DNA from 3 places in the Psychrobacillus sp. FSL K6-1464 genome. Region 3 is predicted to be linked to each of the others. Evidence: riboswitches for the same ligand, from Rfam matches in the RefSeq annotation. Region 3 holds a riboswitch; each other region holds the start of a gene.
The links. Region 3 has a riboswitch for lysine ahead of MKX39_RS11935 (aspartate kinase). Riboswitches for the same ligand answer to the same signal wherever they lie in the genome.

Region 1: another riboswitch for lysine. It lies ahead of MKX39_RS19235 (transporter substrate-binding domain-containing protein); the one in region 3 lies ahead of MKX39_RS11935 (aspartate kinase).
Region 2: another riboswitch for lysine. It lies ahead of MKX39_RS13225 (Na+/H+ antiporter NhaC family protein); the one in region 3 lies ahead of MKX39_RS11935 (aspartate kinase).

The regions. Positions count from the first base shown of each region.
Region 1 covers NZ_JBBOOP010000001.1:3,723,278-3,734,332, reverse strand. The annotation lists gene MKX39_RS19280 (M14 family metallopeptidase) at 1-751, opposite strand, end outside; gene pgeF (peptidoglycan editing factor PgeF) at 864-1,625, opposite strand; gene MKX39_RS19270 (sensor histidine kinase) at 1,763-3,028, shown strand; gene MKX39_RS19265 (response regulator) at 3,033-3,917, shown strand; gene gltP (glutamate/aspartate:proton symporter GltP) at 4,039-5,319, shown strand; gene MKX39_RS19255 (hypothetical protein) at 5,497-5,628, opposite strand; gene MKX39_RS19250 (helix-turn-helix domain-containing protein) at 5,630-6,934, opposite strand; gene MKX39_RS19245 (YvrJ family protein) at 7,377-7,541, shown strand; gene MKX39_RS19240 (purine-cytosine permease family protein) at 7,730-9,130, opposite strand; lysine riboswitch at 9,321-9,504, shown strand; gene MKX39_RS19235 (transporter substrate-binding domain-containing protein) at 9,630-10,475, shown strand; gene MKX39_RS19230 (amino acid ABC transporter permease) at 10,605-11,055, shown strand, end outside.
Region 2 covers NZ_JBBOOP010000001.1:2,601,757-2,612,811, forward strand. The annotation lists gene MKX39_RS13200 (TIGR01457 family HAD-type hydrolase) at 1-670, opposite strand, end outside; gene MKX39_RS13205 (DUF86 domain-containing protein) at 657-1,118, opposite strand; gene MKX39_RS13210 (DUF3055 domain-containing protein) at 1,204-1,470, shown strand; gene MKX39_RS13215 (YutD family protein) at 1,643-1,984, opposite strand; gene lipA (lipoyl synthase) at 1,999-2,934, opposite strand; gene MKX39_RS13225 (Na+/H+ antiporter NhaC family protein) at 3,043-4,602, opposite strand; lysine riboswitch at 4,967-5,149, opposite strand; gene yunB (sporulation protein YunB) at 5,198-5,968, opposite strand; gene MKX39_RS13235 (bifunctional metallophosphatase/5'-nucleotidase) at 6,011-7,384, opposite strand; gene MKX39_RS13240 (sulfite exporter TauE/SafE family protein) at 7,418-8,236, opposite strand; gene MKX39_RS13245 (DUF72 domain-containing protein) at 8,237-9,088, opposite strand; gene MKX39_RS13250 (FAD-dependent monooxygenase) at 9,287-10,360, shown strand; gene MKX39_RS13255 (DUF3891 family protein) at 10,408-11,055, opposite strand, start outside.
Region 3 covers NZ_JBBOOP010000001.1:2,352,768-2,363,822, reverse strand. The annotation lists gene MKX39_RS11955 (electron transfer flavoprotein subunit beta/FixA family protein) at 1-769, shown strand, start outside; gene MKX39_RS11950 (electron transfer flavoprotein subunit alpha/FixB family protein) at 857-1,834, shown strand; gene trxA (thioredoxin) at 2,140-2,454, shown strand; gene uvrC (excinuclease ABC subunit UvrC) at 2,505-4,295, shown strand; lysine riboswitch at 4,337-4,516, shown strand; gene MKX39_RS11935 (aspartate kinase) at 4,611-5,840, shown strand; gene MKX39_RS11930 (YslB family protein) at 5,955-6,368, opposite strand; gene MKX39_RS11925 (succinate dehydrogenase cytochrome b558 subunit) at 6,654-7,265, shown strand; gene sdhA (succinate dehydrogenase flavoprotein subunit) at 7,315-9,072, shown strand; gene sdhB (succinate dehydrogenase iron-sulfur subunit) at 9,075-9,851, shown strand; gene MKX39_RS11910 (acyl-CoA thioesterase) at 10,142-10,594, shown strand; gene MKX39_RS11905 (helix-turn-helix domain-containing protein) at 10,656-10,880, shown strand; gene MKX39_RS11900 (MarR family winged helix-turn-helix transcriptional regulator) at 10,959-11,055, shown strand, end outside.

The DNA.
Region 1 (11,055 bases), 1.4 Mb from region 3:
CTCCTCGAATATTTGCTTTCCATCCTGAAAAATCAGAGCTGCCATTATTCCATTCAATTACTCTATCTCTCCATGGACTTTCTTCTGGTAGACCATTTAGTACAAGATCGACACCATCCGGATTAACCATGGGAACTATAGACAGAGAGGCTTGTGAGTATAGTGGAAGCGTATTGAGCCCTCGAATAGGAGTTTGGTTAGTGAGAGACAATGCGTAATCATTTAAAAAAGTTAATATGATGGGAGTTGTAATCCATTCATTTGCATGGAAGGAAGCATTATAATGAACTCTTTTTTCTCCATCTCCTATTAATACTTCAGGTATTTCCCGCCCCTCCACTGAATTACCGATAGAAGATATCCTTAAAAATGGGTAAACAGTTCGTAGTTGTCTCATATCATTCATCAATGTGCTATAATCATAATTCTGTTTTCCATTCACTATTCTCCATGTCACTCTAATGGGAATGTTAATTGACTGTCCGATTCTTAAAAACGCTGGATTAAGTGTAGGATTAACAAGAAAAAGTGTATCCAGTGGAAGATTTCTGCTACTAGCAATAGACCACAGTGAATTCCCCGATTTAATTTGGTAAGAAGTAGTAACATATCCTGGGATTTGAATACGCACGCCTATTGATAGTGTTTGTGGGTCGATATTCCGATTAGAGTCAATAATAAGCCGAAAAGGAACCTTGAATAATTGACTATAATACCAAAGCGAGTCCGCGGATCTAACGTATACGTCCATGTCGTTCCTCCTTTTTAAAAAAACCAATCATAAAAGTATATGAAAATAACTCAAAATTAGTGAGGAGTGCAATAAGTAAAAAGCACATCGAAGTCGATGTGCTTTTGGGAGGTTAATCTTTTTTCATAATAAAACTTAAATGCCGACCTGATTGTCGATCCTCTCGATAAGAGAATCCATCTGGACTTATAAACGTACAGGTTGGATCAATTGTAATATGGTCTGTAGGAATTCCGGCGAGCTCGCACTGTTTTTTCACCGTTAACTGATTGTCGATATGATACTTGTTAGTTGAACTCTTAAAATATATAAAGTCTTTAGCATAGCCTAAGTTATTAAACTTTTTATAGACATCTAGATCTACTTCGAACTTCTCTTGGCTCAGGGCAGCACCTATTTGTACATGGAAGTCACTTGGGTTACAGTTTTCTACCTTTTTTAAGTGTCTAAACAGCTTTAGGGTCACTTCCTTAATCGTCCCTTGCCAACCCGAATGAATAACACCAATAAGACCATTCACTTTGTTGTAAAAGATGACGGGAACACAATCAGCGGAAAAACTGGTTAAAATAATATTTGACTCAAAAGTATACAAAGCATCCGTGTCAGGTATGGCTGTATCCTTTGTTCTAGCTCCACGACCTTTATCTTCAATCGTTACTCGATGAAAGTTGGCACTATGCGTTTGATTGGCGCAAACGAAATTGTCCATTTCACTAGAAAGAGAAGTCGCTAGTTTTTTTCGGTTTTCAAGGATGTCCTCCGGATTTACACAAATATGTAGAGCCATGTTTCCTTGTTCTAGTTCTGTAGTATTTTTCAAGGTCATTCCTGCAACTATCTTGTCATTATTAACGTACATTTTCATTTTCATGTCATCACCTAAATTCACTATATAATAGCGGGTTTTAAATGTATATATAATACCATGGGATGATTGTACTTTTGTCTAAAGTTTCGTTGGAAATGCTATACTTATATCTAATAAATATATCCATATAGGAGAGTTTTATGGTTTTTAAACGACACCAATTAGTCGCTAATAAATGGAGTGTACTAATTTTAACGATATTAATAACTGTAATAGCTAGCGAATTTAAAGTTATTCCTTTTAATGGCGAGGATTTCCGTTTTGGATTAGGAAGTGCTGCTTTTTTCTTTCTTCTGTTAATATTTCAACCGACATCTTTAATATTCACGGGTTTTTTAACAGGAGTTACGGTTGTTCTTGTGCGAATTGGGGAGGATATGCTATTTACTGATGAGGCTTTTGGTCTAATATTAGTAGATCATATACCCGCTTTTTTATTTTATTTGCTTTTTGCAACTGGGTTTAGTGTTATACGCATAGAGCGGTTTAAAAAGGCGCCTCTGCTTCTAGGAGCGTTTGCCACAGTTTTGGAGTTTACAGCTAATAGTGTGGAACATATTGTTCGATATTTATTATGGAGCAATATGCATCTGGAGGTTCAAGAATGGGTACTATTAGCATTGGTAGCCATTTTTCGAAGTTATTTTGTAGTAGGTTTATATAGCTCAATTATTATAATGGAGCAAAATAAGCGAATACAAGAAATGTTAAAGGTTGGTTCAAACTTATATGCAGAAACACTTTATCTACAAAAATCGATGAATCATATAGAGAAAATTACTGCTTCTAGCCATGATTTATACCGCAAATTAAAGAGCCAGGATCATCTTGCTTTAAGTACCCAAGCATTGAAAATTGCTCAAGAAATACATGAGGTAAAAAAGGACTCTCAACGGATTTTAGCAGGATTGCAAAAGATCACAACAGTTGAAAGGAACAAACATTACACGCTCTCAGAAGTTGTACAGCTTGTTATCCAAGGGAACGAAAAATACAGTGAATTACTTAATAAAGAAATTGTCATTCACTCTACTATTTTAGTCGATTATGAGACAGAGCAACAAATTCCATTGTTGGCACTATTGAATAATATATGTGCTAATGCAGTAGAAGCTATATCAACTACAGGCAAAATTAGCATAAAGGTTTATGAAGAGTCAGCATTAACGTGGTTTATTATCAAAGATACTGGAGGAGGTATCTCCAAAGAAGATCATGGCATTGTATTTGAACCAGGCTATACTACCAAATTTAATGATTCAGGAGTAGCTGCAACAGGTATTGGTCTATCCCACGTCAAAGAAATTATTACAACCCTGGAAGGCCAAGTACAAATTGAATCTTTTGATAAAGGTACTACCTTTAAGGTAAATATCCCAACAGAAAACATAAGAAAAGGTGGGTAAAATATTGCGTTACTATATTGTAGATGATGATCCAGCAAGTAGAATGATGCTGAGAAAAATCATAACAGATGACGAGTTAGGATTAGTAATTGGAGAAGCAGAAAATGGTGAAAAAAGCTTAGTTCCAATACTTGCTACACTTCCAGATGTAGTGCTGGTTGACTTTCTCATGCCAGATTTAGATGGCATCGAAACAATTGAAAAATTGAAAAATAGAGGATTTGAAGGTCAATTTATCATGATTTCTCAAATTGTTAATAAAGAAATGGTAGGAGAAGCTTATAAAAAAGGAATTGAATTTTTTATACATAAACCAATTAATAGGGTAGAGGTTCAAAGTATATTGCAGAAAAATGCAGAACAAAAACGATTACGGAATTCGCTTTTAACGATAAAAGAATCTTTAGCAAGCTTCAATACAATTATGCCCGCTCTAAAAAAGGTAAACGTGGGAGAATTGGTAAGTATCAAGCTTGGTGATATGGGGATAATGAGTGAGGTAGGCAGCAAGGACCTGAAAGAGATTATAGAAATGCTAGTACACGGAAACAATGAGTCGAACGTTTTTCCAGCATTAATCGATATTTATGAGTCTCTTGCGAGGAGACGGAATGCAGAAGATATAAAAAAGGAAATGAAAGCAATTGAGCAGCGGCTCCGAAGAACTATATTAGCAGCAATCCAGCATATGGCTACAATTGGTTCAATCGACTATACAAGTAGAGAATTTGAGCATTATGCACCCCGATACTTTGAATTCCAAGAAGTTCGAAGGTTGATGATTGAGGTAGGAGAGAACCGCTTTAACTCTTCCAAAATAAAGATTAATATTAAAAAGTTTCTTCAAACGTTATACGTCGAAGTATTGGAAAGTTATAAGCAAACTTAGAAGACTCTTCGTTAAGGGAATTATAATGTAGGATTTTGTAGGATTTGATAGGTTATCTTTAAAATAGTTTTAAGCTAATTTATATATGGAAAGCGCTTACAACTAGGAGGGATAGCATAATATGAAAAAGAAATTCAAGTTTACATTAGCATATCAAATATTAGTAGGTCTAATCCTAGGGATTATTGTGGGTGCAGTTTTCTTTGGAAATCCTTCAGTAGAAAAGTACTTGCAGCCAATAGGAACCATGTTTATCAATATGATTAAAATGATAGTTGTTCCTATCATTGTTTCAACTTTAATCTTAGGTGTTGCGGGAACTGGTGATATCAAACAATTAGGTAAATTGGGTGGGAAAACACTAATTTACTTTGAGCTTGTAACAACCTTCGCTATTATCATTGGATTATTTGCAGCAAACATTTTCCAACCCGGTGAAGGGATAGATATGTCAAGCCTTGCTAAAGGTGATATCGATCAATATGTTCAAACAACAGAGCAAGTCCAAAAAGAAGATCATGGGATATTAGATATAATTGTAGGAATAGTTCCTGATAATATCGTGCAAGCGATGGCGGCAGGAGAAATGCTTCCAATTATTTTCTTTTCGGTATTATTTGGGCTAGGTATTGCGGCAATCGGTGAAAAAGGAAAGCCTGTTTTAGCTTTCTTCCAGGGTACAGCAGATGCGATGTTCTGGGTCACAAATCTTATTATGAAATTTGCTCCTTTTGGCGTTTTTGCTTTAATCGGAGTAACAGTTTCTAAATTTGGTCTCGAATCCTTGTTACCGTTGGGCAAGCTAATGATTCTTGTGTACGCCACAATGATATTCTTTATAATCATTGTACTTGGAGGTATAGCAAAATTTGTTGGAATCAATATATTCCATCTACTAAAAGTACTAAAAGACGAACTTCTTTTAGCGTATTCAACGTCAAGTTCAGAAACAGTTTTACCAAAAGTAATGGAGAAGATGGAGAAATTCGGAGCACCAAAAGATATCGTATCGTTTGTAGTGCCAACAGGATATTCGTTTAACTTGGATGGTTCTACGTTGTATCAAGCAATTGCGGCAATCTTTATAGCTCAGATGTATAATATTGACTTAAGTATTTCTCAACAAATTACATTAGTACTAGTTCTAATGGTCACTTCTAAAGGTATTGCAGGAGTTCCAGGAGTTTCGTTTGTTGTGTTACTGGCAACTTTAGGAACAGTTGGTATCCCACTTGAAGGTCTAGCCTTCATCGCCGGAATTGACCGTCTTCTAGACATGGCTCGTACAGTTGTAAATGTTGTAGGAAATGCGCTAGCTACGATCGTTATGGCTAAGTGGGAAGGCCGATTCGATCAAGAAAAAGAAGAAGCGTATTATCTTTCTTTAAAGAAAACGGTGTAACATCTTTTATAGAAAAAGGTCACTATATTCTAGAGACATAACAACAAAAAAACCGGTTATCCAATTGGATGACCGGTTTTTTGTAGTCTCAGAAAAGCTCTAACGATAAATTTTAGTAATGAATGGTGTGCTTCGTTAAAGACCTGACTTGAAACTGTGCTTCAAATGTTGAGTTTTTTAAATAAACGAATTGTCTATAGATGTTGGTCTTGGAGTTTCGTCCTCGCTAATATGTTTTATGTTCGTTGTAAAGCTTAGAGCTAGGACGACAATACTTGATAAGGTTAGCAATACAATCTTCTTTTTCATTTTATAAATCCTCCCAATTATTAATAAATTTTTGTTTAAATAAAACCTGATTTGCTTTTTGATAATATATACTTGCTGCTTTAAACTTGTGATGTTTAAAAAGATAGTCTGCCAATAATATAGAATACTTTTGAACATGTCGTCCATCTTGTTCGTTTTCAAAATAACTTATAGCTTCTGTTAATACCATTTCAAGTTCTTCCGTTTGGTTAAGGTAATGACTATAAATTTCAAGGTGGTAAAAATAAGCAAAATAATTTTTTGTAGATGATTTTTCTTGAGCAATTTTTATTAATCCTTTTTGACACCATTGCAGAACCTGTTGATGGTCAGATTGCTTGGAATACTCTTTTATAATAGATAAAGTTGTTAGTAAGTATCCTTCCGCATTACAGTCTTCTTCTTTAATTTTTAAACTAAGCTTATAAAACTCTATTGCTTTTTCAGGACACCCTTGAATGGCATATAAGGACCCTAGGTTTTGGTAAATCACCTCCTCATAGTTAATCAATTTATAGTCTTTCGCAAGCTTTGCCGCTAAATAATAGTTCTTTTCCGCTTCTTGAAATTGTCTCATTTTTTTATAGGCAATTCCTATAACAATGTAATTATCAATAGCTCTTTCGAATAACAGATTATCTTTATAGTAAAGTAGTGATTTGGAAGCGTAATTAATTGCATTAAAAAATTCATTACATTTTGAGTACGTTAAACTAAGTACATTATAGAAATCAGCTAATTCCCATTCTTCAATACTCCCTTTATTTAAGTGTCCTAATGAAAGCTCTAACCGGTTTAATGCAGCTTGGTAATTCCCCTCTAAATAACTATAAATCCCCAAATTCAAATTAAGAATAAACTTTGTTTTCTCGTCTATCTCGTCTTTTATTTGTACAATTGCCTTATAGATTGACTGCAGGTTTTCCTTCTTCTCATCTAGTATTAACAGTAGACGGAAGAGGTAAAGTTGATAACTGTAATAATTATTTAGTTGTAAAAAGTGTAGTTTTTCGTCGGTGTATTTCTGTAAAGCTCCCCTTATAAAGTTTTTATCTCTCTTCAAAACTCCTATTTTGTATAATTCGGATAGGGATGTAATCACTTTATTTTCCTTTTCACTGGACACTTGATCTATTTCTATATCTAGTTTTTTGAGTAATAAATTTACTACTTCTTCACTTGGAACCGTTAAACTATTTTCTATTTTACTTAAATAGGATGTAGAGCAGATTCCTTTGGCCAATGTGGTTTGTTTCATACTTTGGTCTATTCTTTCTGATTTTATTATATGACCTATACTACTCATTTTCTTCACCCCTTATGAATTAGTAATGTACTAATTCTTGAAATAATCTAAATATCCTTTTTCAATCGTTCGACCAAAAACGACTACTAAATTGTAGAAAGACTTATTATATTGTAGAGATTTGTAGAATATTGATACAATAATTATCCGAATTGATTTAGAAGTAGTAAATTTTCATTAAAATAGGAAAATAGGTTGAGTTATATAGTAATAAGGGAAGAACTCAGGTAATGTTTCCCAACCTTTAATTATTCTAAATATAACAAAAATTTAGTATAATTAAATAAAATATTAATAAAAAGGAGGAAGAAGATCAACGTGAGATAAAATTGTTTTTGGACAAGTAAGTTTTAGCAATACAACAGTCATACTTTAATTGGTTTTACTCAACGGGAATATCAATTGTTTGGGAATGGTAAATAAAAGGGAAAGGGGGGTACACATGATTGGGGAGGAAAACATCGTACAATTAATTGGAAACTTTGGATTTCCTATTGTAGTCACTATTTATTTATTACATCGCTTTGAAAATAAAATAGACTCTCTCGAAAATACCATTCACAATATAGCAAATGTTGTAAACAATAGTATAGAAAAAAGAAAGTGAACATGTAACAAGAAGGATTGAATTCCTGTTGATAATATAGATTAAAATTATTCTTTTAAAGGTAAGCTAAGCTTATTTTCACTAACTATAATTTTCTTCTAAGAAAATGCTAGAAGTGAAAAGTAATCCATCCTGAGTAATAACTCAAAAATGGATTACTTTTTTAATGTGAATAAGGGGAACTACTGTTATGCAATATAATCCTCTTTGGGGATATCGTCGGCAGCACCTTTATTGTAATATTTTCCTTTTGTTAATACTGCTATAAAAACAGTAAGAATTGCTGCTAAAATAGCTGCAAAGAAAGCAGCGGTACTTTGTAAAAATGAACCCATATAACCTAATGCTGCAAATGTACCTATGCCACTAGCAACGATTAAAGAAACAACTCCAACAGGATTCCATTTGTAGAGAAATTCTTGTCGAGCCTCATAATAACCATTCCCAATTTTCAAAGCTTTTTTAACGACCAATGCATCGGTCACCAATATAGCTGCCCATGATAGTAAAAATACACCTTGAAATGTCATAGCTGTATCTAAATGATCTACAATACCACCGAGCATTAGAATTATTGCAGTAATTGCACTTACAACCACCCAAAATCTACGTCCAGGTGTAAATTTAAAAATGTTTTCAAAGAAGTTTGATAGCGATAGGGAACTACTATATATGTTAGTAATATTTATACGTAGTTGAGTTAGCATCGTGAATAATGCTCCACCAATACCTAGAAGCATTACAATATAAACTCCTGGATTTGGTTCACCTAAGCGAACACCAAACCAAATACCAAGACCCCCCATAATACCGAAGCAGAAAATCTGTGGAATAAAACCGATTGCCACCGAACCAATTTTAATATCTTTTGGTTTTAGAAAACGAGCATAATCAGATGCTAGTAGGGCTGTTAGACCCATTATTCCATGTTGAACACCTATGCAAAGGAGTAAGGCTTGTCCTCCAACTTGAACGCCTTCAGGTAAATAAGTCCAAAAAGGTCCTTCAAATACGGAAGGTTTATAAAATGATATAACAACTGCTGTTATTAAGAAAACTACAAATATAGGTAGAGACCACTTTTGTAACTTATCTAGTTGTTTAATTCCAAACCAGTTTAAAGGTATAACGATAAAACCGAAGAAAATGATTAATGCCCATTCTTGTAGGTTAGGGAAGAAGGTGTGAACCGCGGATACTAAAATGAGTCCTTCAAATGCACAATACATAATAAAGTTTGTCGCGTAGAGGAACGATGTTAGGGAAGCACCTATATAGCCAAAACCACCGCCTCTGGATAATAAATTGACATTCATACCAGATTTCGCGGATAAGTAAGCAATGAAGGTTCCTAATATACCGGCAACTACTATTGCATAAATCGAGGAGATAATAGCATTTAGTGCTCCAAATTGCAGAGCCATTACACTACCCATTTGAAAGTAAAAAATGGCAGTGGCTATGCCGAATGTAATATTGGTTATACTTAACCAACCCATATTTCTTTGGCTACGGGGTACCTTTTCTAATGAATAATCTGAGTCCATTTGTTCTGTTACTTTGTGATCTGTAGTTTGGACAGATCTCATAATATCATTCTCCTTTTAATAAATAATTACCAATGTAAGTAGACACATTAATAACTAAATTCTCATTGTTTTTATATTTCCCCCATTAATTATAACATATACCTAGCTAAGTATTAATACTGAGGCAGTTGACAGGAATATATGTATATTGTAAACTATGAAACATAATTGAATATAACCTCACTTAGTGTAGTGAGGTAGAGGCGCGATATTTAACAGTCCTTAGTGGAGTTTGAGAAGCTACGATGCTAGGGAGAAGGAAATGTCGCCGAAGTTTGTAATATTACTCGTTATTACTTGCTGGGTCTGTAGTTAATAATTGCAGGACTGTCCACTATAAACATCCCGGTTTATAATGGTGTGCTATCTCATTTGGGAAAAGTAGAGGACCTAGGGCAACTATACATATTGCGACCTGAGTTCATCTCAGGTCTTTTTTTGTACAAGTTGTCTTTTTTTATAGGCAAGAACATATATTGATAAAAAGGGAGAAATTAGAATGAAAAAAAGATTAGCATTTTTAACGATATTAGCATCTATTACATTGTTTTTAGCGGCATGTGGAACGTCTGATAAAGAGACTTCGGGATCTTCCTCAGCTAAAGATACGGCTGATACATTTACAGTAGGCTTAGAAGCAGGTTATGCACCTTTTAACTGGACTCAACTAGACGATTCCAATGGTGGAGTGAAGATTGATGGAAACGCAGAGTATGCTGGTGGATATGATGTGGAAATTGCTAAACGTATTGCGGATGGATTAGGAAAGGAACTAGTTATCGTTAAAACAGAGTGGGATGGGCTTGTGCCATCATTGCAATCAGACAAAATTGATGCAATTATAGCGGGAATGTCACCTACAGAAGAGCGTAAAGAAACAATCGACTTTTCGGAAAACTACTATACTTCCAACTTTGTTATGGTAGTGAAAAAAGGTGGAGCTTTTGAAGGGGCTACTTCTATTCAAGACTTTAGTGGTGCTAAAATTACAGGTCAGTTAAATACTTCTCACTATGGTGTAATTGATCAAATCAAAGATGTGCAAAAACAACCAGCATCTGATAATTTCTCTGCAATGCGTGTAGCATTAGAATCTGGAGTTATTGATGGTTATGTGTCTGAACGTCCAGAAGGAATTAGTGCTTCTTCCGCTAATGCCAACTTTGCAATGGTTGAATTTACGGATGGATTTAAAGCGGCAGAAGAGGATACAGCAGTAGCAGTAGGCTTAAAAAAAGATAGTAAATTAACAGAAGATATTAATAAAATTTTAGCGGAAATTTCTGAAGAAGAAAGACAAGAAATTATGGATGCTGCTATCAATAACCAACCAGCGGCAGAATAAGGGTGAAGTGATACCGGCTGCATCTTTTTGCAGTCGGTTTTTATATGGAATATATGCTTTCTAATTATTAACTATCTAGCTCCAGACGCCAGCAGCGTCTGCGACTTTTCTAAGAAAGGAGGGAAATGTATGAGCATTGAATATATTATTTCTATGATTACTAATAACTGGCCGATGTTCCTTCGTGGAGCAGGAATGACATTATTAATATCAATTATTGGTACAATTTTTGGTGCAGTTATTGGCTTGCTAGCAGGGGTTATTCGTACAATTCCTAAACCTGAAAGAAAAATGAAACGTATTTTGTTAAAAGTAGTAAATCTAATACTTTCTGCATATATTGAGTTTTTTAGAGGAACTCCGATGATCGTACAGGCCATGGTAATATTCTATGGATCTGCGCTTGCTTTTGGGATAGATATGGACCGTACAACAGCAGCAATATTCATCGTTTCGATCAACACGGGTGCATATATGGCAGAAATTGTACGGGGCGGTGTTATTTCCATTGATAAGGGGCAATTCGAAGCTGCACAAGCAATTGGTATGAATCATGTTCAAACAATGTGGAGTGTTGTTC
Region 2 (11,055 bases), 250 kb from region 3:
GTACTGTGTCAATCCCCATATGAATTCCGGTCAAGATGTCTGTTTGATAATTATCGCCAATCATGACCATCTCTTCTTTACTAAATCCATATTTTTTTTGTATAAACTCTAACATAAAAGGTTGAGGTTTCCCCATATAGAGTGGTTCTACTCCAGTAGAATGTTCCACTAACTTTGTAAAGGCTCCATTTCCAGGTAAAAATCCAATTTCAGAAGGAAAAGCATGATCACTATTAGTAGAAAGAAATGTAGCGCCCGCTCTTACGGAAAGACAGGCAGTTGCCAGCTTCTCATAATTAATGTGACGATCAATTCCAAGTACGACAACATCTGCCATACCAGTTGTAATCGAAATATCTCGTGATTTAAGTGCATCTTCCAAGCCAAGTTCACCAATCATAAATACTTCTTTACCTGGCATAAAAACATTAATATAATTTGCAGCTGCAATAGACGATGAAATAATATGTTCCGTATCTACTTGAATATCCATTATGGCCAGCTTTTCCTGTAGTTGTTGTTGAGTCATAGAAGAATTATTCGTCACAAAAAATGGTTGGTTACCATTGCTTTGTAAATAATGAATGAATTTCACAGCTTCAGGAATTGGTGTTTTACCTTTATAGACAGTGCCATCTAAATCGATAAAGTATGCTTTATAATTTAACATTAGAATCCTCAGGTAAAAAGGCAGAAACTGGCCCTAATTCATTTACTAAATAAGTTTCTACAGCTTTCGGGAATGCCTTTAAGAATGGTAAATTATTCGTCAGAACTTCCTCTAATTTTTTGTGGTCCACCGCATAAAATTGGCGAACAAGCACTTTTCTAAACTCAATTACTTCTTTTAATGGTCCATCCATCTCAGCAGAAATAACTTTCTCATCCGTTAAAATATCGATAATATCATCGTATCCACCAGGATCACGCATGATAAACCCATCGATCATTGAATTGCCTACGTCGATAATAGATTCAATAATATTATGACCAATTCGCTCAAACGCTAAGTTAGATAATTCATCTACTTGCCAATCTTGTTTTGTTTCAATAAGGTTCAACAATTGGTTCATATGAGCCAATGTTAAAGCAATTTTTTTTCTATCTACAAAATACATGGAAAGGCCTCCTAATTGTTGTTCAGTTGATATATACTCCTATTCTATAGTACCATAATTCTAAGGTAGGAAGGAGTGTCACATAGTGGAGCGATTTTATTTGTACGATGATGTAGAGGATACTAAAACGAGATTTGTTGGCTTTACAGGAGAATCCCAAAGATATGATTTAGCTATTTCTCAAAGCTCTCGCTTTTTTGGAAAAGTACTTGTAATGGATATACAATATGGACGAGCTGCCATTATCGGAGCTGATGATGTGGAAGAACCAGGCTATCTCGAACATGTATTTAATAGATCAGAAGAAGAAGCAGTAGAATTACGAGATTATCTTCGAGAATTATTGAGTTAATATAATATATAAATAGCTAGTTGTGGTTTCATATCACGACTAGCTTTTTTATTACAGTAGAGTTAGAAATAATATCAGTTTACACAAATAGTTAATCCTTAAACCAGACTAGTGTAGAGAATTTTTGAGGGATAGCCCATATCTGGTTGCAAAAGAAAAAACCTAGAGCAGATCATAGTTGATCTTGCTCTAGATTTTCATTTACTTCTATTATAGCTTCGTCAGGAACAATTTTTGGAGCAACCCCTATTTTTTTTACAACAAAGTAGGCGCATCCAAAATTACAATATTCATATAAATAATCTTTCATCGTTCCTATTTTCGTATCAAATGTAGCTTTATGACTACGATCCTCAAAAAAACCTTTAAGACGCAACTGACCGTAACCCCAGTCACCCATAATATAATCGTATTTAGTTAAAATTTCACTATAACGATCTAAAAACGCTTCTTCTTTAAACGCCTCGCGATAATCCTCTATAATTTCATATGTAAAGCCTTCTGCAATTATCATTCAATCACCATCCATTAACTATTTGGAGTAGCTAGAAGTTGTTCACCTTGCAGTTGTCTTTGCTTAGCCGCAGCGTTTACCTGTTCATCTGCATGGTAGCTACTTCTAACTAGTGGACCAGCTTCACAATGGGAGAATCCTTTGCTCATCGCAATTTTTCGTAATTCTCCAAATTCTGCTGGGGAGTAATATTTTAGTACCGGTAAATGTTTTTTCGAAGGTTGCAAGTATTGACCAATCGTCATGATATCTACATTGTTCGCACGAAGGTCGTCCATTACTTCCAGAATCTCTTCATGAGTTTCCCCTAAACCTAACATTAGTGATGATTTCGTTGGAATACTCGGTTGCATTTCTTTTGCACGACGCAATAATTCGAGTGAACGATCGTATTTAGCTCTCGCTCTAACTCTTGGAGTGAGTCGACGAACCGTTTCAATATTGTGATTTAGAATATCCGGTTTTGCATCCATAATATTACGGATATTTTGTTCAATACCGCCCATATCAGAAGGTAAAACTTCTATTGATGTAAAAGGATTTTTCCGTCGAATCGCACGAATGGTTTCAGCAAAAACTTCAGATCCACCATCTTTTAAATCATCTCGAGCAACTGCTGTTACGACAGCATGTTTTAAATTCATAACTACAACCGAATCTGCAACTCTTTCTGGTTCTGCCAAATCTAACTCATTAGGTAAGCCAGTTTTTACAGCACAAAAACGGCAAGCACGTGTGCAAATAGCTCCTAAAATCATAAATGTAGCTGTTCTACGTGAACCCCAGCACTCATGTATATTTGGACATTTTGCTTCCTCACATACTGTATTTAAATTATTTTCACGCATCAGCTTTTTAAGACCCTTGTATTCATCATTCGTATTTAACTTAATTTTTAGCCATTCTGGTTTTCTTTGGTACTCTGTTTTCGTTGGTTTACACGATGTCATTTCATCCCGACCCCATTCTAAATAAACTAACTACACTGTTGTCAATGTAACATATTATTTAATTGCAAACAACCATACAAATACCAAAGACAACCAATTTTAAAACAACTAAGCTACCCTCTTACTCTTAAAATTCCAAATCGTGAAAAATAGGATAAGGATGACCACTACTGTTATAAAGCCAAACATAACAGAACCTGTAAGACCTAATACTAAATAGCCAATTGCAGCAATGACTGCACTAATAATGGCATATGGTAACTGAGTCATTACGTGATCGATTACATTAACTCCTGCACCAGTCGCTGACATAATTGTAGTGTCTGAAATAGGCGAACAATGGTCTCCAAAAACAGCTCCCGCTAAAACGGCCGCTAAAACAGGGAGTAATAACTCTGGCTCTACTACCATGATGATACTTGCACCAATTGGTAATAGTATCCCAAATGATCCCCACGAAGATCCAGTTGCGAAAGCCATAAAAGCTGTTAAAACAAACAGTAAGACTGGAATAACCCCTGCCGGAATATTATTATCTGTAACGAGATGAGCTAAATACTCACCAGTTCCTAAAGCTGTTATTAAAAATGAAAGGGACCAAGCAAATATTAAAATGCAAATAGCAGGTAACATTGAATTTATACCAGAAATAATTCCTTTCCCCAGTAAGCCCAAATTAGCATCTTTGTTTTTCTTGAATTGACGCGTATACAATAGTACAGCTAAAATACTCGATACCATCCCACCTATAAATAGAGAGAGCGGAACATCTGTATTTTCAAAAATAACAAATATGTCCATTACTTTTCCTGAAGCCTGATAGCCTGTCCAAAACATTGCAAAAAGAGTTACTACTATTAATGATACAATCGGAAGGATTAGATCCTTTACTTTACCAAAATTATTTTCCGGGAAATTACCTTGTAAATCACCTGGATTTGATTTATTTGGATCAAAAAGGACACCAGTTTCTCTTGCAAGTGTTTCATGTTTTTTCATCTCACCTAAATCATTGTCTGTCCATGCTGTAAAAAATACCATTGCAAGCGCAGCAATGACATAGAAATTCATCGGTGCCATTAACATAAACGCTTGCAGTGGAGTGTAGTCTGTTACGGCATGAGTAGCAAAGATAACACCTAGCTGACTTATTAGAAATGCACCCCAGCTAGAAACGGGAGAAACTACACAAACAGGTGCAGATGTAGAATCGATAAAATAAGCTAGCTTTGCACGAGAAACACGATGAGTGTCAGTAATTGGACGAGCAATCTGTCCTACAGCAAGTGCATTAAAATAATCGTCTACGAAAATAATAATACCTAAAAAAGCTGTAAGGAGTTTAGATCCGCGATTTGTTTTAATACGTTTAACTGCCCATGCAGCAAATGCAGTACTTCCTCCTGACAGACTAACAATCGCAGTAACCACCCCAAGCAACAATATAAACAATAATATATAAATATTATACATATTCAATCCATTATCCCAAAATGACGTGATAAAGGAATCCCAAAGAATGATCAATGAATCAATCGGCGAAAAGCTTTCTACTAACAAAGCCGCTGAAACAATCCCGACTCCTAGTGATAGTAAAACTCTTTTCGTAACAAGTACCATTACAATCGCTAGTAATGGGGGTAAAATTGAAAAAATCGTATTTTCCATCATAATTTCCTCCTAATAATGAAATGCATAAGCGCCTATGTAAGCCCCGACTAGCGTTGGAAGCCTGACTGTAAAGGCGTACTTTGCCTTAACCGTCAGACTGAAACGACTCGAGGGGCTAGGCGCTGAAGCTAGACAGTATGAAATGCGTATGCGCCTACTCCAATGTAGGCAGTCTAAATTCGCGACATCCTATCGCAACGACTGCATGATCTACATCTTATATACCCCAAGACTCGATGAGTTATGAGCTGACGACACTAATGAAGATGAATGAACAAGTGCATTATGCCTTAGAATATAAAAAAGCCAACCTAATATAAATATAGGTTGGCTTTTAGATAAAATTTCAAGCGAAAATTTTATACTTTGTAGCTCTCCATTTATACATATGTATAAATGACAGTGTTATTTTTGTTCAAAATAACCCCAACTAGATTTGACTTGACGGTCAACATCTAATTTCGGCATAACTTCCTTTCGTTTACAATCACAGTTGTCATTCTCCTGTAAACTACTCTTTTGTTATGCGGCCTCTACCTATTCTTATTCATTTCCACTAGTATAGCAGTAAAAACAATATTCTTAAGGATTTTTATTTTTCAGGTAATGGCAATGGTACTTCAATTGATGGAGCAGCGTCCCCGTCTCCTCCTGTGTAAATGTAAGGAACCTGGCCTTGCACGATTCCCATTGCCACAGGTATACTCTGTTCCACCGTACTCATCTTACTTGCCAGAGGAACTATTATTTGTACATTTACCGTAATGTGGATATTAACCTCCACATAAGCATTGTTTATTCCAAACTTAGTAATAGAAGGAACTACATTCGATTGAACATTTCCGATAACGTGAAAGCGTATAGGAATTTTAGGGCCTAAGTTACCTATGATGGGGATATTCGTCGCTTGCCCAATCGGAACGAAGAATACAACTCCCCCCTGATCCTCCATCGTTTGTTTATCGTACTCGATGTCATCTAAATACGGTAGGCTAGAAAAGTTCCCCTGCTCAGCCTGCTCCAAATGAGACTGAACTAACTGATTTGTATCAGATAGTATACGATTTATAATTTCTGTATTAAATCGAGTTGTTACCATTGTAGTACTGTCTGATGGCACCTCTTCGATTATGTCATTTACATCGAGCGTATTTGAAATTCTTGAGTTAATTGCTTTATTTATTACCATGGATGCTATTTTTGTTGTTTGTACTTCTGCATATTCCAAATAGGTAGCTGTCAATTGTTTATTAATATAATAGATGAGGCCTCCCACTGACAACATAAAACAAACTAAAAAAATGGCTAATTTCCGCTGATTAGTAAAGAAAGTCAATCGTTTTTTCTTCTTTCTATAGAACAAAAACAATCCCCCTAATTACTACTTATGTAAGAAAGAGGATTTTCATGACTCATATTCACTTTTTTCAAGCTGTCCATACCATTTCACAATATCTCGAATCATTTCTGGCATAAAATACTGTTTGGGAGCAAATTTTAAAGACGGATAAAAGTAACCAAATGTAAACATATCTAAAGTTGCCAATGTATATACTTTTTCTAGTTCAATAGGAGATTCATTTACTAGAACTATACCACTTTCTAACTCTATTAGCTGTTCATATAATATGACCCCAAGGTATTTACCTCTGAACCCTAACCCTTTTACTTCAAGCGTTGGCCATTTTTCATTTTTCCCTGTTCGGATAACTTCTAGTAGTTCTGCACCGGTTAATGTAATAACACAAGGATTTATCGGATGAGGCAAACATTGATGTAGATCTCTTGCAGTAATCGGCCCCTGTTGAAGATCCTTTAAGAATATCCCCGCTGGAAACATGGCACAATCCGCTTTTGTAAAAGCTAGAAGTGCTTTTCCGAAAAAGCGGGATAGATCCGATTCCTTAAACCAATCCTTCTTCAATAAAAAAGAATTATAAAAAGCAATATTAGACATCTCCGCTATTCCTTCATTTTCCCAAGCAGTCTGTAAATCGTTTGAATATAGTGGAACTGGTAGTGCTTCCGTAGGAAATAAAACTGCCTTCTTCGATTGGATAACTTTTGCTACATGATCAAATTCCAACGTGACAAGTCCGACATTCATACCGAATTTACCGGTAGCAGCTTGCAACGTGTTCCCAATTACTTTACCTTTTTCAAACGTGTGATGTGTATGTGAACCCAATATCACATCAATTTGTGGTATTTCCAAAGATAGTATTTCATCAAGTGATTTCCCTAAATGTGACATACAAATAAGAACATCTACTTGCGGACGAAGTGTATTACATACCTCTTTCAGTCGGGTAATCGGCTCTTGAATTTGCCATCCCAATTTTTCATAGTAAATACCATAGTCAGCAGTTGCCGCAACAATGCCAATCCGTATACCAGTTGGTGTTACATGTATTTTGTGGGGTAATACCCAAGAAGGAATATTTCCTCCTAACTCCGTGAAATTGGAGACAATCACTTCAAAATTAGCATCTATGTACAACGTTTCTAATTCTTCATGACTTAGGGTAATGCCTTCGTTATTTCCTATCGTTACATAATCATACTTGGCATCATTTAGAAGATGCACATTTCCCTTTCCAAGTGTACCCTCTGTATATATATTCGAACGATCTAGATGATCTCCAATATCTAATGTTAAATAGGAAGCCTTGTCACCAAGGTTCTTCCGAGTATCTGAGAGAAATTGCTGAATAGCGGGCCAGTTTTCTAGATGACTATGCAAATCATTTGTGTGGAATATATAAATCGTCTCTCTCATTCTTTGCCCACCCTATCCATTACATATTTTACGTTAAAATAGTCCTTCTATAATCGATCGTATACCTAATAATAAAAGTACAATTCGTAAAGCCAAAACTAGTGTATCTGAGTTCAACTTTTTATTTAACTTTGCTCCTATCTTAGCTCCGATATAGGCAGCAGGTATAACCGGAATCGTATACAACCACGGTACATTTCCTAATGAAATATGTGTGACAGAGTTCACTAAAGACGACAGAAAAACCATGAACATAGACGTACCCACAGCCACATGAGGCGGAAACAGGAATAGTAATATCATCGCTGGTACGAGTATAGATCCTCCACCAATACCAAATAGACCCGATGCGAATCCAACACCAAAAGTTAATAATAATGCGAACCAAATTGGATATCCATATACAAATGTTTTATCGCCATCATTAAAGGTTTTCTTTTTCCCATTTTCTACAAACCATCGAACAGGACTTAAACGATCTCTTACCAACAATAAAGTAGATAAAATAACAAGTAAGATACCAAAGTATAAATTAAAAGAAGGTAAGTCCAGTCCTTTGTTTACAAATGCTCCGAGTATAGTACCAGGAATACTACCAATGAAAAAAATAAATCCACTTTTAAAGTCGACCGTTTTGGTTTTCATATAGGATAGCGTAGAAGAAAGTCCTGTGAATATCATCATAACCACAGAAAGACCAACAACACTTTGCGGAGTAATATTTGGTATTAAACTAAGAGAAGCTCCAAAAAACAAAATAGCCGGTACTAAAATAACGCCTCCACCGAGGCCAACCAATGCTCCTACAATTCCAGAGAAAAGTCCACTAATTGCTAGTATAATCCATTCCATTTAAAAATCTCCTTCAAAAAAATCTAATTGTTTTGGAGCAAGTCCTTCAAAATCTATTCCTAACATACTTTGAAATGTTTTGGCATTACTGGCTGCATGACCTCCAGAGTTATTATTAAACAACACAACAACCTCTTTTGCCTGCTTCTCTAAATACTCACAAATACCTTTAATAGAAGAAAGCTCTTCTTTATTATAATCGTATAGGTATCTTACTTCTCTCCACTTCACATTATTGCCCGGATTAACCCACCCATAAGTATTTCTACCATGTAACCTTACGAGTACCTTGTTCGTAGTTGCAATTGGAACTAAAGGAATACTACCATCCCCAGCCTGCGGTTCATCACAAACACTATGATGAAGTCCATTCTCTTTTAAAAAATGAAGCGTAGAATCTTTATATTCAGAAGAATACCAAGATTGGTGACGAAACTCAATAACCACTTCAAAGTCCTTTAGTTCTTCTCTCACTTTACGTATATATTGTACATTTTCTTTTGTGCATTGGAACCAAGGAGGAAATTGTGCAAGTATCATTGATAGCTTTCCCGAATTTTTAAATGGCATAACCGATTGTCGATATAATGCAAACATTTCTTCGATCGAATCAAAAGGGAAATCACCACGTAAATGACCCGTAATACCTTGATAAGCTTTTACAACAAATTGAAAATTATCTGGCGTTTCTTTAATCCACTTTAAGCTATTTTTTATTGGTTGAATTGCATAGAATGCTGCATCTAATTCCACCACTGGAAAATGTGCACTGTAATCTTGTAACCTTTCTCTTGCCGAGGATACATACAAGTCAGGGTGATCCCCCCATCCTGTTAGGCCAATTTGAATCATTTACAACACCTCACTATTATTACTATAATAGCATAATCACTCAGTTGGGTGTATTCAGCTGTATGCACTCCACGTATTAGCGTATTAACCCACAAAGGATGAAAAGATGGATAATAATTTTTTATTTAGCTAAAATATATAAGTGTCGTCGTTACATATAGCCCATTACGCTTTTTTGAAGCAAAGGGAGGAAATAACATGATGAAAGTAGATGTATGTATAGTCGGTGCAGGTCCTGGTGGTGCCCTTCTAGCGTATTTATTGGCAAAGAAAAATATATCTGTTGTATTAATAGAGCGAACAAATCAAATCGGAAAAACGTTTCGTGGAGAACATTTAAATGAAGAAGGCGAAGCGATTCTAAAAAAATATAACTTATTTGACGAAATAGAAAAGCTCGGGCTTTTACGAATGAAAAAACTTGAATATTGGCAGCATGGGGAAGTATTTAAAACTATTTTACCTCATCCCGAGATCGGACATCTTGGTATTCATGTTCCTCAAGCACATTTACTACAAGTATTGATAGACGCTGCAAAGAAATATACAAACTTCCATTTAATGCTGAATACAAAAGTTGATGAACTTTTACAAGATGAACATGGCTCCTACACTGGAGTAAAAGCATCCGAAAATGGAGAAGAAATTATTATTGAAAGTGAATTGGTTATTGGTGCAGATGGTCGTTATTCGACCGTACGTAAGAAAGCTGATCTGGATGTAACTATTCGAAAACACGGATATGATTTACTCTGGGCTAGAATACCAGCACCTGTAAATTGGGAACCGTCTATTCGAATGACTTTAATTGGAGGGAAGCAAATTTCCCTATTTACACAGGCAAAGGGTTATATACAAATTGGTTGGAATATCGAAGAGGGTTCTTTTGCAACACTTAGAAAACAGCCTTTTACTCCATTTATCGAGCAACTCATAATGGCTTTTCCAGAACTTGAACAAACCGTTCGAGAAAACATTCAATCTTGGAAGGATTTTGTTCTATTAGATGTGTATAGTAGCTCTAGTGAGACTTGGGGGAAAAAAGGGTTGGCTTTAATCGGAGATGCAGTTCACACGATGACTCCTACTGGAGCATTTGGGTTAAACAGTGCTCTAAAAGATGCGGATTACTTCTCTTCTTTAATCGACAAAAATACAATTCTTAATACTGCTGATTGTGCTTCAGTAAGGAAAAAAGAAGTTGCTAAAATTCAAGCTATCCAAATAGAGACAGAACAATCTTTTGCTTCTCAGTTTGTTGTGATGGTTTAAAAAGAGACAGAACCAGTCAAATTACTTTGACTGGTTTTTGCATACTATTATTTAAACGTAACTTTTCTATGCGCAACTGGAGTATCCTTAAATGCCTGCAATAGTCCATCTTTCTCAATCTGTTCTTTCCATACTTCTTTATACGTAAGCTTTACATTTAGTTCGCTCTTCAAGGGGGAGAAGGATAAAGTAACGACTTCATCGCTTTCCCAGCTAGCTATAATTGGCTCCTGCGTGACGAATAGGAATAATTGTGGAAATCCATTTTTAAAAAATGGATGCAATTTATCGTTGTCTCCTGGCTCGTGTAAACAAATAAACAAAGATAGAAAATCTGAAAACTTCAGCAGATCTAAATGGTACATTAACGTTTCTTTCTTTTTCTCATTGCCGACAATTCCTAATTCATCATAAAGTCGATCCTGTCTTTGCTTTTCTATATCCCAAAATCTTTGAACTGCAGTTTCATCAGCATCTTGGACAAAAGAGGAGTAATGTAAACTACACAATAAACAAGCATACTTACTCATTTCCTCTACTTCATCTAATCCTTTTCCATAAAAAGAAATCTTAAGATCTGTAGGATAATCTATAAACGAGAAAGGCTGTTCTAATTGATCATTCCATACTGGGGACTTATCCGGATCTATCCAACCACGGTCATGCTCTTGAATGGCGAGAACGACTTCCTGCAC
Region 3 (11,055 bases):
CATTTATGTATTAGTAAAGCGTACGTTTGATACTGAGGAGAAAATCGTTGTTAGCGGGGGGAAAATTCAAGAAGATGGTGCCGAGTTCATCATTAATCCATACGATGAGTATGCAATTGAAGAAGCAATTCAAGTTCGTGACGCTCAAGGTGGAGAAGTAACAGTTCTTACGATGGGTGGAGAGGATGCTGAGAAGCAACTTCGTACAGCATTAGCAATGGGCGCAGATAAAGCGGTTCTTATAAATATTGAAGATGATGTAGAAGAGTTAGATCAATTTACAGCTGCACATATTATCTCGGAATACTTAAAAGATAAAAATGCAGATTTAATATTAGCAGGTAATGTAGCGATTGATGGAGGGTCTGGACAAGTAGGACCACGTGTTGCTGAAAGTTTAGGTATTAACTATGTAACTACTATCACAAACTTAGAGATTAATGGTACTACTGTTACGATTAAACGTGATGTTGAAGGAGATACAGAAGTATTAGAAACTTCTTTACCATTATTAGTTACTGCGCAACAAGGTCTAAATGAACCTCGTTACCCATCTCTTCCAGGAATTATGAAGGCAAAGAAAAAGCCTTTAGAAGAAGTGGAATTAGATGACTTAGATATAGATGAAGATGATGTAGAAGCAAAAACAGAAACAATTGAGATTTACCTACCTCCTAAAAAGGAAGCTGGAAAAGTATTAGAAGGCGAGCTAGCTGATCAAGTAAAAGAGTTAGTTCATTTACTACACTCGGAAGCGAAAGTCGTTTAACTTATTCAGAAGAGATTATTTTGTACACAAAAGATATGCCAAGGCATATTTGAATCGAATTAATTTTAATATTAGGAGGAAAATAGCATGTCTAAAAAAGTATTAGTATTAGGAGAAGCACGTGAAGGTGCTCTTCGTAATGTATCATATGAAGCAATCGCTGCTGCTAAACAAATTTCAAGCGGCGGAGAAGTTGTTAGTGTTCTATTAGGAGATTCAGTGGGAGAACTAGCTACTGAGCTTGGTAAATATGGCGCTGATCGTGTAATTACTGTGGAGCATCCACATTTAAAACAATATACTTCAGATGGCTATGGTCAAGCATTGTTAGCGGTGATTGAGCAAGAAAATCCAGAAGCAATTGTTTTTGGTCATACAGCACTTGGGAAAGATTTATCTCCTAAAATTGCAAGCAAGCTTCAAATTGGTTTGGTATCAGATGTAACTTCTATCGAGGGTGAAGGCGATGCTGCTGTATATATCCGCCCGATCTATTCTGGTAAAGCCTTTGAAAAAGTTAAAGTGAAGGATGGTATTGAATTTATCACTATCCGTCCTAACAATATTGCTCCACTTGCAAAAGATGACAGTAAGTCAGCGGACGTTTCATCTATGTCTGTAGACATTACAAACCTACGTACGATTATTAAAGAAGTAGTTCGTAAATCTACTGAAGGTGTAGATTTATCTGAGGCAAAAGTTGTTATTGCTGGTGGTCGTGGTGTAAAGAGTGAAGAAGGTTTTGCACCTTTAAAAGAGCTTGCAGATGTATTAGGTGGAGCAGTTGGAGCTTCTCGTGGAGCTTGTGACGCGGATTATTGTGATTATTCATTACAAATCGGTCAAACTGGAAAAGTAGTTACTCCGGACCTTTATATTGCAGCAGGTATTTCTGGAGCGATACAGCATTTAGCTGGTATGTCTAACTCGAAAATTATTGTAGCGATCAACAAAGATCCAGAAGCAAACATTTTCAAAGTTGCAGACTACGGGATCGTAGGAGATTTATTCGAAGTTATTCCAATGCTTACTGAAGAGTTCAAAAAACTTAAAGTAAACGCATAATAATAGATGAGGCTGTCCAAAAGAAAAACTTTTGGGCAGCCTTTTTGTGTAAGAATGATTAAAATATTGTGCTTGTTCATGTAATTGATCAAAGTTGAAATTTTTTATAAATTGTTTATATATTTATTTTATTTTCTCTTGTATAAAAACTCTTCCACAATTCGCTGGAGCTATAGTCGTTTCAATTTTGTTCCAATGCTTTGAATGTTTATGGTATGCTAAGATTTACTTTCAAGCTAATATGTAGATGTTGGTATTTCTGTCTGTTATAATCATTACATAGTAGATAAAGGAGGAATTTTAATATGGCAATTGTTCATGGAACAGATCAAACATTTAACACAGATATAGAAGAAGGTTTAGTATTAGTAGATTTTTGGGCAACATGGTGCGGACCTTGTAAAATGATTGCTCCTGTACTAGAAGAAATGGATGCTGAAATGAGCGATAAAGTTAAAATCGTAAAAGTAGATGTGGATGAAAACCAAGCTACTGCTAGTCAATTCGGTATTATGTCAATTCCAACATTAGTATTATTTAAAGATGGAAAACCTGTTGATAAAGCAGTAGGTTTCCAACCAAAAGAAGCATTAGTACAACTTGTAGAAAAAAACGCATAATCTAAAACCGGGTGCTACATAGTACCCGGTTTTTTTAAACAGGTGATAATATGAATAATTTGATCGAACAAAAATGTTCCATCCTACCGGATGAACCAGGATGTTACTTGATGAAAGACCGACAAGGAACTATTATATACGTCGGCAAAGCTAAAATATTAAAAAATCGTGTACGCTCATATTTTAAAGGAGCACACGATGGTAAAACACTCCGATTAGTGCAAGAAATTGTTGACTTCGAATATATCGTCACATCATCTGAGTTGGAAGCTTTAATACTGGAGCTCCACCTTATTAAAAAGCATGATCCAAAATACAATATTATGTTAAAAGATGATAAAACGTATCCATACATTAAAATTACTGCTGAAAAAGATCCTCGTCTGATTATTACAAGACAGGTGAAAAAAGATAAGGGTAAATACTTTGGTCCATATCCCAACTCTCATGCGGCACATGAAACAAAAAAACTTCTAGATCGTCTATATCCACTTCGAAAATGTCAAAAAATGCCGAATAGAGTTTGTCTATACTACCATATGGGACAATGTTTAGCCCCCTGTGTGAAAAAAGTAGAAGAGAATACTTATGAGACAATTATTCAAGAAATAGCCAGCTTTTTAAATGGTGGGCATACGCAAGTGAAAAAAGAATTGGTTCAAAAGATGAATTCAGCTGCTGAGACTCTTGAATTCGAACGAGCAAAAGAGTATCGTGATCAGATTTCACATATCGAACAAGTGATGGAAAAACAAAAAATGACGATGAATGATTTCACGAGCAGAGACATATTTGGTTTCCATGTTGATAAAGGTTGGATGTGTGTTCAAGTATTTTTTATCCGACAAGGAAAGCTTATCGAAAGAGATGTGTCATTGTTTCCGATCTTCCGGGATCCAGAAGAGGAATTCATCACATTTTTAGGTCAGTTCTATGCGAAGCCAGAGCATATTAAACCAAAAGAAATTTATGTTCCATTAACTACGGATCTTGACTTAGCTTCAAATCTTCTAGAAATGAAAGTTTTCGTTCCACAACGAGGCACAAAGAAAAATCTAGTCGAGTTAGCAGAAAAAAATGCAAAAATAGCTCTTACGGAGAAATTTCATTTAATCGAAAGACAAGAAGAGCGAACTGTTGGGGCGGTTGAACAGCTTGGTGATTCCATGGGGATTGCACCTCCAATGCGAATAGAAGCTTTCGATAACTCGCATATTCATGGTACAGATGCTGTATCTGCAATGGTTGTATTTATTGATGGAAGATCAAGCAAAAAAGATTATCGTAAATACAAGACAAAAACGGCTGCCAAACATGATGATTATGGTGCTATGCGTGAAGTTGTTCGGCGAAGATATACAAGAGTCTTGAAAGAGAATTTACCACTACCCGATTTAGTAATCATTGATGGCGGAAAAGGGCAAATTGAGGCAGCGCGTGAAATTATTGAGGATGAATTAGGACTTGATATACCGATTGCAGGACTTGCAAAGGACGGCAAGCATCAGACTTCTCAACTTATTTATGGTGACCCTTTGGAGATAATTCCGATGAAGCGGACGAGCGAAGGTTTTTATTTACTTCAACGAATTCAGGATGAAGTCCATCGTTTTGCTATAACATTCCATAGACAACAGCGTGGAAAGCACACAATTGCATCTTCGCTAGATGGTATCGAAGGGATCGGTCCTCAAAGGAAAAAATTATTACTAAAACAATTTGGTTCTTTAAAGAAAATACAAGCTGCTAGCAAAGAAGAATTAATGGCTGCAGGATTACCGAGTAAGCAAGCAGATTTAGTAATTGACCATTATCAGAAAAATGTATTGTCTTCTGAATAATCATATGTTATGGTTGTAACAATTTAATATTCACTATTATAGGTGAAGATAGAGGTGCGATTAGACATCAGTACTCAGCAGGAGGAAGAAAAGTTCCTAGAATAGCTGAAGAAAGGGTTTTTCGCCGAAACATAGAATAGCTTTTCCTATTCTGTTGTTGGTTCTGCATTTAATAGATGTAGGATTGTCAGAATTTGATATTCTGGAGGGCTATCTCACATGGACAGATTTTTTGGACCGTGTATGAGACAATGCTTTTCACAATATGTGAAAAGCATTTTTTAATCCTTTCAGTTAATAAGGGAGCGGATGATCATGACTAAAATTGTAATGAAATTTGGCGGTACTTCGGTTGAATCAACTGAAAAGATTACAAATGTTGCTAATCGGGTAAAAGGTGAAAAAGAAAATGGTCATGATATTGTGGTTGTTGTATCCGCAATGGGTAAAGCGACAGATGAATTATCAAAATTGGCTTTCGAATTAGCAGATTCGCCGTCCAAACGTGAAATGGACATGCTCTTATCTTCTGGGGAGCAAGTTACAATGGCATTACTTTCTCTCAAGTTAAACGCAATTGGTATAGAAGCCATTTCTCTCACAGGTGCCCAGGCAGGTCTGATAACAGATAGTGTACATAGAAATGCAAAAGTAATGAGAATGGATCCTTCAAAAATTGATGGATTACTTGCAGCAAATAAAGTAGTTATTGTAGCTGGTTTTCAAGGAATATCTGAAGCAGGAGAGATTACTACACTTGGCAGAGGAGGATCTGATACAACTGCTGTAGCTATTGCTGCTTCTATTGAAGCGGAAATTTGCGATATTTATACAGATGTAGACGGTATTTACACGTCTGATCCTCGCTATATTGAAAGTGCGCGTAAACTGGAACAGCTTGAATATGACGAAATGTTAGAACTCGCTAATTTAGGTGCGGGAGTATTACATCCACGTGCAGTTGAATTTGCTAAAAATTATAAGGTTCCATTAAGAGTGCGCCCGAGCTTTAAAGATGGAGAAGGAACGATTTTGAAGGAGGAAGTAGATGTGGAAAATAATTTAGTGGTTCGTGGAGTGGCATTTGAATCAGATATCGTCCGATTGACTATAGAATATGAAGTACCTTTTAATGGTTCCCTCGCTTCTATTTTTACGACTTTAGCAGCAAATCATATAAACGTAGATATTATTGTACAGTCAATCGTAGAAGGAGTGAAACCTGCAGTATCCTTTTCTATTAAAAAGGAATCCTTGTCTGAAGCGATAACAGTTTTAGAGACACACAAACAAGCACTAGGCTTTACTTTCGCAGATTTTGAAGTTGGTCTTTCAAAGGTTTCTATTGTCGGTTCGGGAATGGTATCGAATCCCGGGGTAGCAGCTCAAATGTTTGATCGATTAAGAAAAGAAAATATTCCTGTGAAAATGGTAAGTACTTCAGAGATAAAAGTGTCAGTCGTTGTACCCCAACAAAATATGATCGAAGCAGCAAATGCCTTACATGATGAATTTGAACTTGCACTAACTCATCAATCCGTATAATATTTTTATGTTAAAATTCATTTTCTATTAACTATTTGAATCTGTTAAAAAGGTTTTCACAATAGTTTCACTATTAAAGAGGGGTAACAGGAAAAGTCGTATGCGACTATCCCGTTACCCTTTTGTTTTAGAATCCCATTTTATTTGCAAAGAGACAAGGCCATTCTTTTTTACTTCTTCGTCATAACATTCGGTTAAAAAACCAGTAATCTTTTGTTGTTGTTCAGCTAAAAAGCCTGCTTCTAATCGATGACTTCTACTTTGACCACTCTGAGGTAGATTATATGTACTTAGCGTATAGAAAGCGGAGTCTTTTGTAGTTTTTTCTAAATGTAAAGTGCCCCAGCCAGCTTCGTTGAAAAAAGTGATAGCTTCGTCCAATGAATATAGGGGAAATTTGCGGGCTAAATCTTTCCCTGCCCAATATAATATATCTTTTTCATGTTTTCCGAGAATAGAAGTAAGCACATGGTCTCTTAGTAACTCATATCCAAAGGAAGTTACATGTGAATGTTCCTTTTCATTCAAGTAGCAACCCTTCTTTCCAAAAATCAATATTGCCTATTTATTTTATCATAAAAAAATTACAAATGGGGACTTGATTAGATTGTGATTAATTTAACAATTTATTATCCGAAAAAGGTAAAGGAATCCATTTTAAAATACGGAAAGATACCTTGACGCTCCAAAATGATGAGAGTACAATGGATATGTCATAAATACGTAACTTGATGATGTGAAATTTTTGAGAACTTTTGCTTTTTTGAGATAGTTTTCATTCTTTTCAGTCAGAAATTTGAGGGGGTAATTGTTTTGTCGAACGATCGCGAATTTTATTGGCGTCGACTGCATTCCTTACTTGGTATTATACCGGTAGGTCTGTTTTTAGCGCAGCATTTAGTAGTAAATCACTTTGCTACAAGAGGAGCAGAAGCATTTAATAGTGCATCTCACTTCATGGAGAGTCTACCATTTCGATTAATGTTAGAAATCTTCGTAATTTATATTCCATTAATGTTCCATGCATTTTACGGAATTTACATTGCATTTACTGCAAAAAATAATCCGAAGCAATTTGGAACGTTGAGAAACTATTTATTTATATTACAAAGATTTACTGGCATTTTCTTAGTTGTATTTATCGCTTGGCATGTTTTTGAAACACGTTTCCAAGCTGCTATTGGAGCAAAAGAAGTTAATTTTAACATGATGGCAGAGATTTTATCTAACCCATGGATGTTAGGTTTCTATATTGTAGGTGTTGTTTCAGCCACTTTCCATTTAGCTAATGGTATTTGGTCATTCTTAGTTAGCTGGGGTATTACACAATCTGCAAGATCACAACAAATTGTTACTTATGTAACATTAATTATCTTCTTAGCGTTATCTGTAGTTGGCGTACAAGCTCTTCTAGCATTCGTTTAAGAAACTTTAAAGTCGTTCAACTACTATTAAATTGAGGAGTGAGAATAGCATGGCAAAAAGTAAACTGATTGTTGTCGGCGGTGGATTAGCTGGCTTAATGGCAACAATGAAAGCTGCCGAAGATGGCACGCACGTAGACCTATTTTCTATCGTTCCAGTAAAACGTTCACACTCTGTTTGTGCACAAGGTGGTATTAACGGAGCTGTAAATACTAAAGGTGAAGGTGATTCTCCTGCAGTACATTTAGATGACACTATATATGGTGGAGATTTCTTAGCAAATCAAAAACCAGTTAAAGCGATGACAGATGCAGCACCTGGAATTATTAGTTTGTTTGATAGAATGGGTGTTATGTTTAACCGTACACCTGAAGGATTATTAGATTTCCGCCGTTTTGGTGGGACAATGATGCACCGTACAGCATTTGCTGGTGCAACAACTGGTCAACAACTTCTTTATGCGCTGGACGAACAAGTTCGTCGTTTTGAAGTGGATGGTTTAGTAACTAAATTCGAAGGATGGGAATTCCTTGGAATAATTAAAGACAGCGAAGGCGTATGTCGTGGTATTAAAGCGCAAAACCTTCTAACTATGGAAATTCGAGCATTCCGTGGTGATGCTGTAATTATGGCCACTGGTGGCCCTGGGATTATTTTCGGGAAAACTACTAACTCTATTATCAACACTGGTTCTGCTGCATCAATCGTATATCAACAAGGAGCATATTATGCGAACGGAGAATTTATTCAAATTCATCCAACTGCCATTCCTGGTGACGATAAATTACGATTAATGTCTGAATCTGCTCGTGGTGAAGGTGGTCGTATTTGGACTTATAAAGACGGCAAACCTTGGTACTTCTTAGAAGAAAAATACCCTGCATACGGTAACTTGGTTCCTCGTGATATTGCAACACGCGAAATCTTTGATGTATGCGTTAACCAAAAACTTGGTATCAACGGAGAAAACATGGTTTATCTAGATCTTTCACATAAAGATCCACATGAACTAGATGTTAAACTTGGTGGTATCATTGAAATTTACGAGAAATTCACAGGTGATGACCCTCGTAAAGTACCTATGAAAATCTTCCCAGCAGTTCATTATTCTATGGGTGGACTGTGGGTAGATGATAATCAAATGACTAATATTCCTGGATTATTTGCTGCAGGTGAATGTGATTTTTCACAGCATGGAGCTAATCGTTTAGGAGCTAACTCTTTACTTTCTGCAGTATTCGGCGGAAGTGTTGCAGGACCGAATGCAGTTAAATATATGAGTCATTTAAAAACTCATGCTATTGACATGGATGATTCTATCTTTGAAGCTGAACTTAAATTAGAACAAGAGAAGTGGGACAAGGTTATGTCTATGAAAGGTACGGAAAATGCGTACTTACTTCATAAAGAGCTTGGTGAGTGGATGACAGATAACGTAACGGTTGTTCGTTATAACGACAAACTTGAAGCAACAGACAAGAAAATCCAAGAACTTCTTGAACGTTTTGAAAATATTAATATGGATGATACACAACAATGGTCTAACCAAGGCGCATCATTTACACGTCAGTTAAAAAATATGTTATATTTAGCACGCGTTATTACATTAGGTGCGCTTAATCGTAATGAAAGCCGTGGAGCACATTACAAACCTGATTTTCCGGAACGTAATGATGAAGAGTTCTTGAAAACAACAATGGCTAAATTTGATCCAGCTACAGGAGCTCCAGTATTCCATTATGAAGAAGTAGATGTATCACTGATTACACCTCGTAAACGCGATTATTCTGCGAAAGGGGATAATTAATAATGGTTACAGCAACGGAAACAAAAAAAGTAAAATTTGAAATTTTACGTCAAGATACACCTGAATCTACACCTTACTTTGAAAAATTTGAAGTAAATTACCGTCCAAATATGAATGTTATTTCTGCATTAATGGAAATACGTCAAAATCCGGTAAATGTAGATGGGAAAGCTACTAGTCCTGTAACTTGGGATATGAACTGTTTAGAAGAAGTATGTGGAGCATGTTCAATGGTTATAAACGGTCGTCCACGTCAATCTTGTTCGGCTTTAATCGATCAACTGACACAACCGATTCAATTGGCACCAATGAAAACATTCCCAGTAATACGTGATTTACAAGTAGACCGTTCGCGCATGTTTGATTCTTTGAAAAAAGTAAAAGCATGGGTTCCAATAGATGGTTCATACGATCTTGGAGAAGGACCTCGTATGCCAGAACGCAAACGTCAATGGGCATATGAATTGTCTAAATGTATGACTTGTGGTGTATGTCTAGAAGCTTGTCCGAACGTAAACAGTGGTTCTAACTTTATGGGACCAGCACCACTTTCACAAGTACGTTTATTTAACGCACATCCAACTGGTTCTATGAACAAGGATGAGCGTCTAAATACAATTATGGGAGACGGTGGTCTTGCAAACTGTGGTAACGCACAAAACTGTGTAGTTGCTTGTCCAAAAGGTATTCCACTAACAACTTCCATCGCTGCTTTGAACCGTGATACAACTGTTCAAATGTTCAAAGACTTCTTCGGAAGCGACCGTATGGTTGATTAATAGAAATGCGTAAGCGCCTTTGAGAGGTATACAGTCTAAGTACTCGACATCCTGTCGCAACGACTGTATGACCCGCTTCCTGCGGACCTCCGACAAGTAAATGGGAAGATTTGTAGTCCAACTTATTTGGACGGAAAAGATTCCCATTTAACCTCGAGGGGAAAGGCTCTGAAGCTAGACAATAGATAAAATAAGGAAATCTGTGTAGAATATTTTTATTCTATGCAGATTTTTTCTATCTCTGTTACAATAAATGAATATTCATTCATTTTAAAGGAGAGGTAATTTATATGAGAGCTAAATACATAGAAGATATGGAGTTATGGGAATCTGATTTCCATTTTTATTCGGAAGTAAGTGTGCGTTTTTCAGAAACAGATATGTATGGTCATTTAAATAATACGGTGACTTTTGCTTATTTTGAATATGCTCGTATTGAATACTTCAAGCATATACAGCTTATGAATGATTGGTTAAATCCAAAGGGAGAAAAAATACCAGTCGTCGCTGACTTGCAATGTGATTATGTAAAACAAGTATTCTTTGACGAAAAGCTCCGCATTTATGTGAAGGCAAATTCTATAGGCTCTTCTTCAGTGGATATCCATTATATGGCCAAGAACGATAAGGATGAAATTGTCTTTATTGGTCGTGGTTCTATTGTTCAAATTGAGAAGAAAACTGGTCGTGCAGCAAAGTGGTCTGAAGAGGAACGAGAAGTTTTTAAAAAGAGTATTAACTAGCCGTCACCTACCATCCCCATGCTACATACGTTAGTAGGAGAGTGGATAGGGGGCTATGGCATTGTACGACAATAAACAGCATCGTTCGATTTTAACAAGTAGAGAACGTCAAATTTTTCAATTATTAGTAGAAGATAATTCTACGAAAGAAATTTCAACTTTGTTAACGATAAGCGAAAAAACAGTAAGGAACCATATTTCAAATACAATACAAAAACTGGGCGTTTCAGGTAGGTCACAGGCGATTGTAGAATTATTACGATTAGGTGAACTATCGTTAAATTGATATGATTCCTTGCCATTTTCCTCATAACACGTCACAATAATAGAAATAGGGTTATTGTTTTGAGGAGTGAAGGAATAGATGGCAGAAGATATAAATAAGACAATGTTAGACCAGGATCAAGTTGCTTTTTTAGAAAAAGAGCTTCGACATATATCTGGAATCATTAAACAAAAGG